One region of the Acetobacterium sp. KB-1 genome, then DNA from elsewhere that is predicted to be linked to it. Evidence: riboswitches for the same ligand, from Rfam matches in the RefSeq annotation. Region 1 holds a riboswitch; the other holds the start of a gene.

Region 1 (4,436 bases):
AGCCCTGCATAAATCTTCAATCTGTTCCTGCTGTGAAAGATTCATAATGTCTTTTGATCCGGAAAGTGTGTAGTTACCAACCATTTGATTATTTGTAACAATATTCTTCACAGCTTCACCATCTTCTGCAGCTTCTATTCCCGAAACAAAAAATGTTCCATTCATTTTATTTTCATTCAGTAAAACAATAATTTTATCCATTGTTTCCCGGTCTGAAAGACCGTCAAAGGTTAGTGCTATGACACCATTATTTGTTTCTGTACCTACTATAATGTCGGCTTTCTGACGATCATTGCTTAATCTGGTTAAAGCGTCATCAATCTCTTTTGAAGCATCATACTGAATTTTATTTACGATCATTTCACTTATCAGAGTACTTGAATCTTTAAAAAGAAAGTAAAATACTAAGGTAAGTAATAAGATCAGGAAAACTGCTACACTTATGATTTTAATCCCATTTCCAACATTTCGAAAGCTTTTCAAACTCAATCCCCTTTATCTACAGATTCCAATACTGAAAGCCAAAGTTTTCAGCCTCTTTTTTATTGAATATACTTTTTATATCAATCAATACTTTACCAGCAGTTTCAATTTTGCGATACATCTTTTTAACTTCATTCAGGGAAAGACACTTAAAATCATCATGTGCAACTGCGAAAACAATACAATCAGCATCACTTATCTGATCAACATCAACCAAACAACATTGATACTCTTTATATACTTCTTCCTTATCTGCAGTTGGATCGCATATCATTGGATTTAAATAATACCCTTTTAATAATTCAATAATATCCCATACTTTTGAGTTTCTTAAATCTTTGCAATTCTCTTTAAACGTAATACCTAAAACATAGATATTTGTCTCTTTGATACTAATATCCGCTTTAATTAATTGTCTAAATACTGCTTCAACAACAAACTTGCTCATATCATCATTGATTCTTCTTCCAGCAGATATAATTTGTGAATTATAGCCAAGTTTTTCTGCTTCATATATAAAATAATATGGATCTATGCCAATACAATGCCCCCCAACTAGGCCAGGGTAAAAATTCAGTGCATTCCATTTTGTGTTCATTGCTTTGATGACGTCCTCAGTATTTATATTCATATGATCAAAGATCATTGCTAATTCATTCATAAATGCAATATTTATATCTCTTTGTGCATTTTCAGCAATTTTAGCCGCTTCTGCTACCTTGATAGATTCAGCCTCAAAAATATCTGCTTCCACTACCAATCGATATACATTAGCAATTATTTGGCGCGTTTCAATATCTAATCCAGCAACAATTTTGGGTATGTTTTTTAGTCGATGTTGCTTATCTCCCGGGTTGATTCGTTCAGGCGAATAACCGACTGAAAAGTCAATTCCCGGAATCAAGCCTGATTCCTGTTGTAATATTGGTATACAGATATCTTCGGTAACTCCCGGATAAACTGTAGACTCAAAGACAATTATGGTATCTTTCTTCATATATCTACCAACCATTTTACTTGCCTCAATCACCGGATTTAGATCTGGCCTTTTATCTTGAAAAATTGGTGTTGGAACTGTAATAATAATGAATTTAGCATTTGCAATACATTTTTCGTCACATGTAAAATCTAATGCTGTCTTTTTTATTCGCTCATTTCCGACTTCATTTGTCGGGTCAATTCCGTTTTTATACTTGTCAATTTTAGTTTTATCAATATCAAAGCCGATAACATCAACCTTCTCCGAAAATCCAATCGCCAAGGGGATTCCTACGTAACCAAGGCCAACAACAAGAATTTTCTCCTTCTTTTGACAAATTTCCTCAAATATGCCCATAAATACCTCTTTCATATATTTGTAATAGACTTAAACTGCTGCAAATAACAATTGCGAACAAAAAAAAAGCTACCATAATTATGGTAGCTAGACTATCATAGTCGCACAATTACATGCGACTTTAGACTCTATGCTTTGCGTCTTCAACTTTCGTTAAGTTTGCCTTTACTTAATATCACACTATGCAATTCTTGGAGCAATTAATAATAGCATGAGCATTTACAAATTGTCAATATAATTTTGAATAATATTACAACTACATTACAAAATATCTTTTTCCGTTACTATTTAGGAAATTACAGCCTATTATTCTTTAACCGTTAGTAAACATCTTAATTTGTCAAACCCGTTTAAAGTGTTTGTTTATAAGCTTCACACTTCTTCTCCACAATCTCCTCAAACCGTTCATTATAAGTCCTCACGTCCTTAACCGTAAAGACCTTTCTGATATTATCGGTAACTGGATCATAGAGGTTTCCCGTTGCTCCGGCTCCGATACCGATAGTAGACTGGCATTCAGCCATCATCAGAATATTATAAATCCCTTCATGTCCCGGCTTTGCATACCCCGTATTCTCACTGTTATCTCTGGTGTATTTTAAACGATACAGATAATAGGGTTCAAAACCTTCACCACTTAAACGGCTCTTCACCGCCTGATAAAAGCCTTCACCATAGCCCTCTTTAACGACAATCCCGTTTTGATCTTTGATTCTGGAGCCCTTTTTAATCGATAGATTATGGATCGTTATATTTTCTGGTGCAAGTGCAATAACAGCGTCCAGTGATCGTAAAAAATCATCCGGTGTTTCATTTCCCAATCCCACAATCAGATCCATGTTCAAGGTTTTAAAGCCGAAGGATTTGACGAGTGCTACCTGTTTCTCGATCAGTCCGGCTTCCCATGGTCTTCCCACACTTTGCAACGTTTGCGGATTCATCGATTGGGGATTGAGACAAAGCCGCTCCACGCCATGATCTTTTGCAACCTTTAGCTTATCTCGGTTAATGGTTTCTGGTCGCCCTGCTTCTAAGGTATATTCTCTGAGATGGGATAAATCAAGGGATTCTTCCAACGATGACATCAGCGCATCCAACTGAATGGCGCTTAACACCGTCGGCGTTCCACCACCAATATATAAAGTATCAATCCGTAAATCTGAAGCGCTTAGTATTTCGCCAGTTTTTTTTATTTCAACAAGCAAATGATCAAAGTACTGTTCAAGATTTTCACCCTTTTTGTCGACGATCGTGGATACAAAGGAGCAATAATCGCATTTGGACGGACAAAGCGGAATCCCCACATATAGACTAATCAGGTGAGAATTTGCACACGCTTGTACAGCGGGAATAAAATCAGCTTGTTTTTTTGCAATCCGCATCAATAAGTCCGTGCGGTCACGACTGACCCGATAGTATTTTCTGAATCGATTGTTGATTTCTGTTGGACTCCACCCTTGTTTTACATACTTTTGCACCATTTTAACGGGTTTGATTCCTGTTAATGTTCCCCACTGCAGCTGCCTGTCAAAATACTCAGATAAAAAATCATAAAGAAACCCCTTGTAAATACTATTTTCAAGAGGATCATCACTGTTATTAACTTGAAAGGCCCGAGTTAATGTTTTTCCATCGTCCCATGTCAGGGTCAGAATGACTTGATTCCCCCGCTTTCTTTGAGATAATACACCATCAGCAGCTCCCGATACGACGTTTTTTACGCCTGGGTCAAAGGCCTGATATAATTCGTGGAAATAATACTCCAATTCCGGTCGTTCTAAATCAAAGCGAAGTACTCTCATCGGCTCTCTAAAAACGCCCCTTTAAAAAAGGATTGTTCGTTTTTTCGTACCCAATGGTCGTATTCTCGCCATGTCCCGGCAATACAGTGGTTGCATCGTCCAGAACAAACAATTTTGATTTAATTCCATTTAGCAATTCATTCAAATCACCATCGGCAAAGTCAGTCCGACCAATGGAGGTATTAAAAAGGGTATCTCCGGCAAAAAGCTGATCCTCTGCCAGAAGACAGATACCGCCCTTTGAGTGGCCTGGTGTATGAATCACCCGGAAAGCAATATTACCTAAGGTAATGGTCTCATTTTCATTTAAAAAACCATCAGCCGGTTCCAATATCATCGACATGCCTGCCAGAACCGAAAGGTTACGTCGCGGATCAATAAGACAATCAGCATCATTTTCATGAATGAGAACCTTGGCACCGGTTAACTTTTTAATCTGATTGACACCACCAAGATGGTCAAAATGACCGTGAGTCAGCAAAATATAATTCACCTTCAGTTTGTTTTCATTAATGATATCAGATATCCGCTGATCCTCAAACCCGGGATCAATGACTGCTGCTTCCAACGTTTTTTCATCCCAGACCACATAGCAGTTCGTTCCCATCTGTCCCAGGGATTTTTTTATTACTTTCATCTGTTTCTCCCTAATTTATCTAAAATTTCTTTTCACTGTCAAGTAACAAAGTTACCGGCCCGTCATTGACGATTAAGACTTCCATTTCGGCCTGAAAAACACCGGTTTCAATTTTCTTTATTGGCTGATCTTTCAATTTATCAACAAAAATAGCATATTTTTTCTCGGCCTGGTCCAC
Region 2 (4,436 bases), 1.2 Mb from region 1:
GAATTCACTGTGTGTTAATATATCGCCAACAATGGTTTCAAACTCATCATAATACTTTTTTGTTTCCATTGAGACCTTTCTTTTACTGTTATTTATTCAGAAAAACTGAATAGAAGCTTTAAATATTATAGCATAGTATCTTTATTTTAAGTTAAAATTATCGGTGAAGTTCTTAAAAAAAACAAAAAAAGGTACGGTTATTATTGAAATCATGATAAACTAAATAAAAAAGAACAGGAAGGAAAGACCATGAAAATTAAAAAGCTACTCATCGGAACAGGTGTTGTTTTTGCAACTGGGATCGCCCTTTATCATGCTTGCGTGATCAAAAAAGGCAAGGAATTTGAAGCGAGCCTTGACAACAGTGCTGACTCCTTGGATGAAACCGTTCTGTACGGCGGAAAAATGAAAGATTATCGGGATCAGACCATGCAGGATACAAAAATCGGAGCTTTCTTTGGCGGCATGCAGCTTGACTTTTCAGATGTCGTTACTAAAAAAGACCATTATCGCATGGATATCAGTATCATCAGCGGCGGTCTGAACATCATCGTTCCCGATAATTTTAAATTAAAAATTGTTGATACCTGTAAATTTGGCGGCATTGCCGACAATACGGTTTGTGTGGACCCCGATCATTCGGTAGCTCTTTCCGTTTTTGCCGATATCACCTGTGGTGGTCTTAATTTCGAAAATGCATCCGAGTAAGAACATTTTTTTGTAAAACACTTTCTTAACATCAATAAAACGCCAACACCTCAAAAAACTGAAATCAGCCTAAGCCGATTTCAGTTTTTTATTGACAAAATCTTCAAATTCAATGACATTCATGGGTTTGGCATAAAAGAAACCCTGAGCAATATCGCAACCTTTTTCTTTTAAGAAATCGACCTGTTCCTGAGTCTCAACCCCTTCGGCAACCGTGATCAGATCTAAATCCTTAGCCATATTCAACATACTGGTAATAATCTTTTTTCCCCGCGCATTATCTTCGGTAAAAAAAGCTTTATCGAGCTTTAAAATATCTGCCGGCAGATTTTTAAGGGTATTGAGCGATGAATAGGCTCGTCCAAAGTCATCAATCGAAATATGAAACCCGGAAGCCTTTAAATGGTTCATAATCGCAACCATCTGATTTTCATTGTCAAAAACAGTTCCTTCCGTTAATTCAATTTCAATCATCTTCGGATCGATGTGATAGCGATTGGCAATGGCCAGCAATTCCTCCGGCAATAACGTATTTTCCAGGTGGAGCCGGGAAAAATTAACCGAAATAATCATATTTGTCAGTTGATCCATTTCCTTTTTCCATTTTTGCAGCAGTTTACACACTTCTTCAAACATATAGGTATCGATTTTTTTCACAAACCCATTTTTCTCGAACAGGGGAATAAAATCATTGGGCGGCAAGATGCCCCGTTTAGGATCATTCCACCGCACCAACGCCTCTGCGCCGATTATGTGCTCATCTGAAAACAAATACTTAGGCTGAAGATATACTTCAAACTCACGATTACGCAAGGCCATTTCCATTCTATTTTCAATCGCGTTCTCAATCATCATGCTGTGACGCATCCCGTCATCATAAAAGGCGTAACTCACCTGGGAGTTATCCTTTATCGAACGTTTGGCCATATTGGCCCGATCGCTAAGGGTATGGATATCCCTGTCTTCCTCAATGAGATAAATGCCCATCGAAATACCAATGATAAACTTGGGAGAATAGCCACTAATCTCGTGAATCAGTTTTTCGACCCGCTGAGAAAACTGCCCGTAACCTTTATATTTCATTAAAACACTAAAATTGTCGGTTGCGATTCTCGAAAACAACTCATTTGTTTCAAGGTGTTCTTCTAAAATCCGGGCAATTGCCGTCAGAACCTCATTACCTGTCTGATCGCCGTATAAATCATTGATCGCCTTGAACTTATCGACATCAAAAATGATCATGGCATAGGGTTGGGTCTGGTCTTTTTTAACGAGCGTTTCGACGTCGCGTTTAAACTTGATCCAATTGGGACAGCCCGTCAAAAAGTCAACATCCTGCATCCGCTTTAATTTTAAGATTTCTTTCTTAAGCTTGAAAACAAAATAATTGCTGGTCAGGCTGATAAAAAAAATGCCTATAAACGAAAAACTATAAAACAGAATACCAAAAATCGCCTGATCAGAAAGCTGAAAAAAAGAAACTGAGTGAACTATAAAAACCATCATGACCAAAAAAAACAACGCAAAGCTGAGGATTAATAACTTTTTTTCGTTATAAGTCTTCACCGCTACCTCCTAAATTGTCAAATCTAATTGAGTAACTGGCTAACTTATAAAAGTCCCTTTAGCTTTGCGTCACTATTTCACAACAGTTTTGCCCTTTAATTCCGTATTTTTTCTATTCCAACTGCAAATTTCATAAATTATGCTTCTTAATCTGCAGAGGTTATAGATATTTTGTATTAGATTTTTCGATATTGTATCATAATTGTAACATTATGTCTTGCGTTCCTTGTTAAACTTTTTTTACTTTATTTTCACTCTGCCGCATTTAAACAAAATAACTTGACCGCCTTAAAAACGTTTTTCCAGTTCTTTTGTCAACTCTTCATATCCCGGTTTATGGAGTAGCGCAAACATATTTTTCTTATACGCTTCTACCCCTGGTTGATCAAAGGGATTTACCCCTAACAGATAGCCGTTTAAACCACAGGCCTTCTTGAAAAAGTAAATCAGCTTGCCAATGTGAAAAGCATCCAGTTTTTTTAGATGAATAACCCCATTCGGGACGCCGCCATCTACATGTGCCAATAATGTCCCCATAAAGGCTTTTTCATTCACCGCATCGATTTCCCAACCGGTCAGGTAATTGAGTCCTTCGAGGTTTTTTTCATCGTTAAAAACTTTGATATCCGATTGATCATCGTCAATGACAATCACCGTCTCAAAATGATTCTTCGGGCCATCCTGGATCATTTGGCCCAGCGAGTGAAGGTCTGTGGAAAAATGAACCGAGGCCGGGAAGAGACCCTTGCCATCTTTTCCGTCACTTTCACCAAATAATTGTTTCCACCACTCAGCCAGATACTCCAGCGAGGGATCGTAATCGACTAAAATTTCAATATTTTTACCCCGATTATAAAGAACATTCCGATACAACGCATATTGAAAACAGGGGTTTTTTTCAAACTCTGGTTTATTATAATCCTCATAACCGGATCTTCCCCCCTCCATCAACGCATCAATATCAATTCCAGCCGCAGCGATGGGAAGCAAACCGACCGCGGTATAAACCGAGTAACGCCCGCCCACATCATCGGGAATTACAAAGGTCTCATAGCCTTCTTCGTCGGCCATAAACTTTAGTGCCCCTTTAGCCTGATCCGTTGTGACAAAAATGCGTTCCTTCGCTTCATCTTTGCCATATTTTTCTTCCAGAAATTTCTTAAAAAAGCGGAACGCCATCGCGGGTTCCGTGGTTGTACCGGATTTTGAAATCACATTGACACAGACTTCCTGATCCTTTAGTAACGCCAACAGATTTTCTAAATATTTTCCGCTGATATTCTGTCCGGCAAAATAAATTTTAGGTGCCTTTCGCATGCCTCGTGGTTCTTCATTATAAAAAGGACTGGTCAATGCCGATATCACTGCCTTGGAACCCAGGTAAGATCCCCCGATACCAATAACAACCAAGGCATCACAGCGCTCCTTAATTTTTTTTGCCGCCGCTTTGATGCGGGCAAATTCGTCATGATCATATTTTACCGGATAGTCAACCCAACCAAGGAATTCATTACCGACCCCGGTTTTATTCATTAATTGATCATTGACCGTCGTTAACTGGTCAAACCGACTTTCAAATTCACTGGCGTCTATATTTGCATAAGAGAAATCGAACTGAATACTCATTTCTTTACCTTCTTTCTAATACGATTGAGATGTATTTTCATTTTACTACATTACGGAATAGCGTGTCAAATGATGTCTCTCCGTCATTCTGAAAGAATGTTGAAATTTGGCGAATCTTCTGTCATCACCTTCATAAGAGGTGACTTTTTTTATTTGATATGTTAAAATAAGCAAAATCAAGAAAAGAAGAGGTGTAAAATGGAAACGCGACTATTGGGAAGAACCGGATTAGAAGTGTCCCTTATTGGGTTTGGTGGTATTCCAATTCAACGCTGTAACCAATGGGAAGTCGATGAGATCATTGAAAACCTGATTGAAGAAGGCGTCAATTTCATTGACACAGCCAGAGCTTACACAAATAGTGAAAAAATGATTGGGGAAGCCCTTAAACAATGGGGTCGGGAACATTTTTTTCTGGCCACCAAAACGCCGCAGCTTCGCTACGATGATGTCATCGCCGATGTAAAAGCCAGTCTTTGCGATCTCCAAACCGATTCCATCGATCTCTACCAGTTTCATAATGCCAAAACCATGGC

What was found. A riboswitch is a leader RNA that binds a small molecule or an ion and turns the genes downstream of it on or off. The one in region 1 is predicted to bind cyclic di-GMP.
Region 2: linked by a shared signal. The riboswitch ahead of DOZ58_RS06625 (bifunctional diguanylate cyclase/phosphodiesterase) and the one ahead of DOZ58_RS01070 (nucleotide sugar dehydrogenase) in region 1 are both predicted to bind cyclic di-GMP.

What each region holds. Positions count from the first base shown of each region.
Region 1 covers NZ_CP030040.1:222,625-227,060, reverse strand. Annotated here, with positions in the region: gene DOZ58_RS01075 (polysaccharide deacetylase family protein) at 1-483, opposite strand, end outside; gene DOZ58_RS01070 (nucleotide sugar dehydrogenase) at 500-1,819, opposite strand; cyclic di-GMP riboswitch class I at 1,899-1,993, opposite strand; gene hemZ (coproporphyrinogen dehydrogenase HemZ) at 2,170-3,621, opposite strand; gene DOZ58_RS01060 (MBL fold metallo-hydrolase) at 3,629-4,258, opposite strand; gene dtd (D-aminoacyl-tRNA deacylase) at 4,278-4,436, opposite strand, start outside.
Region 2 covers NZ_CP030040.1:1,437,864-1,442,299, forward strand. Annotated here, with positions in the region: gene DOZ58_RS06615 (phosphohydrolase) at 1-69, opposite strand, end outside; gene DOZ58_RS06620 (LiaF domain-containing protein) at 250-708, shown strand; gene DOZ58_RS06625 (bifunctional diguanylate cyclase/phosphodiesterase) at 778-2,274, opposite strand; cyclic di-GMP riboswitch class I at 2,302-2,377, opposite strand; gene DOZ58_RS06630 (glucose-6-phosphate isomerase) at 2,563-3,900, opposite strand; gene DOZ58_RS06635 (aldo/keto reductase) at 4,099-4,436, shown strand, end outside.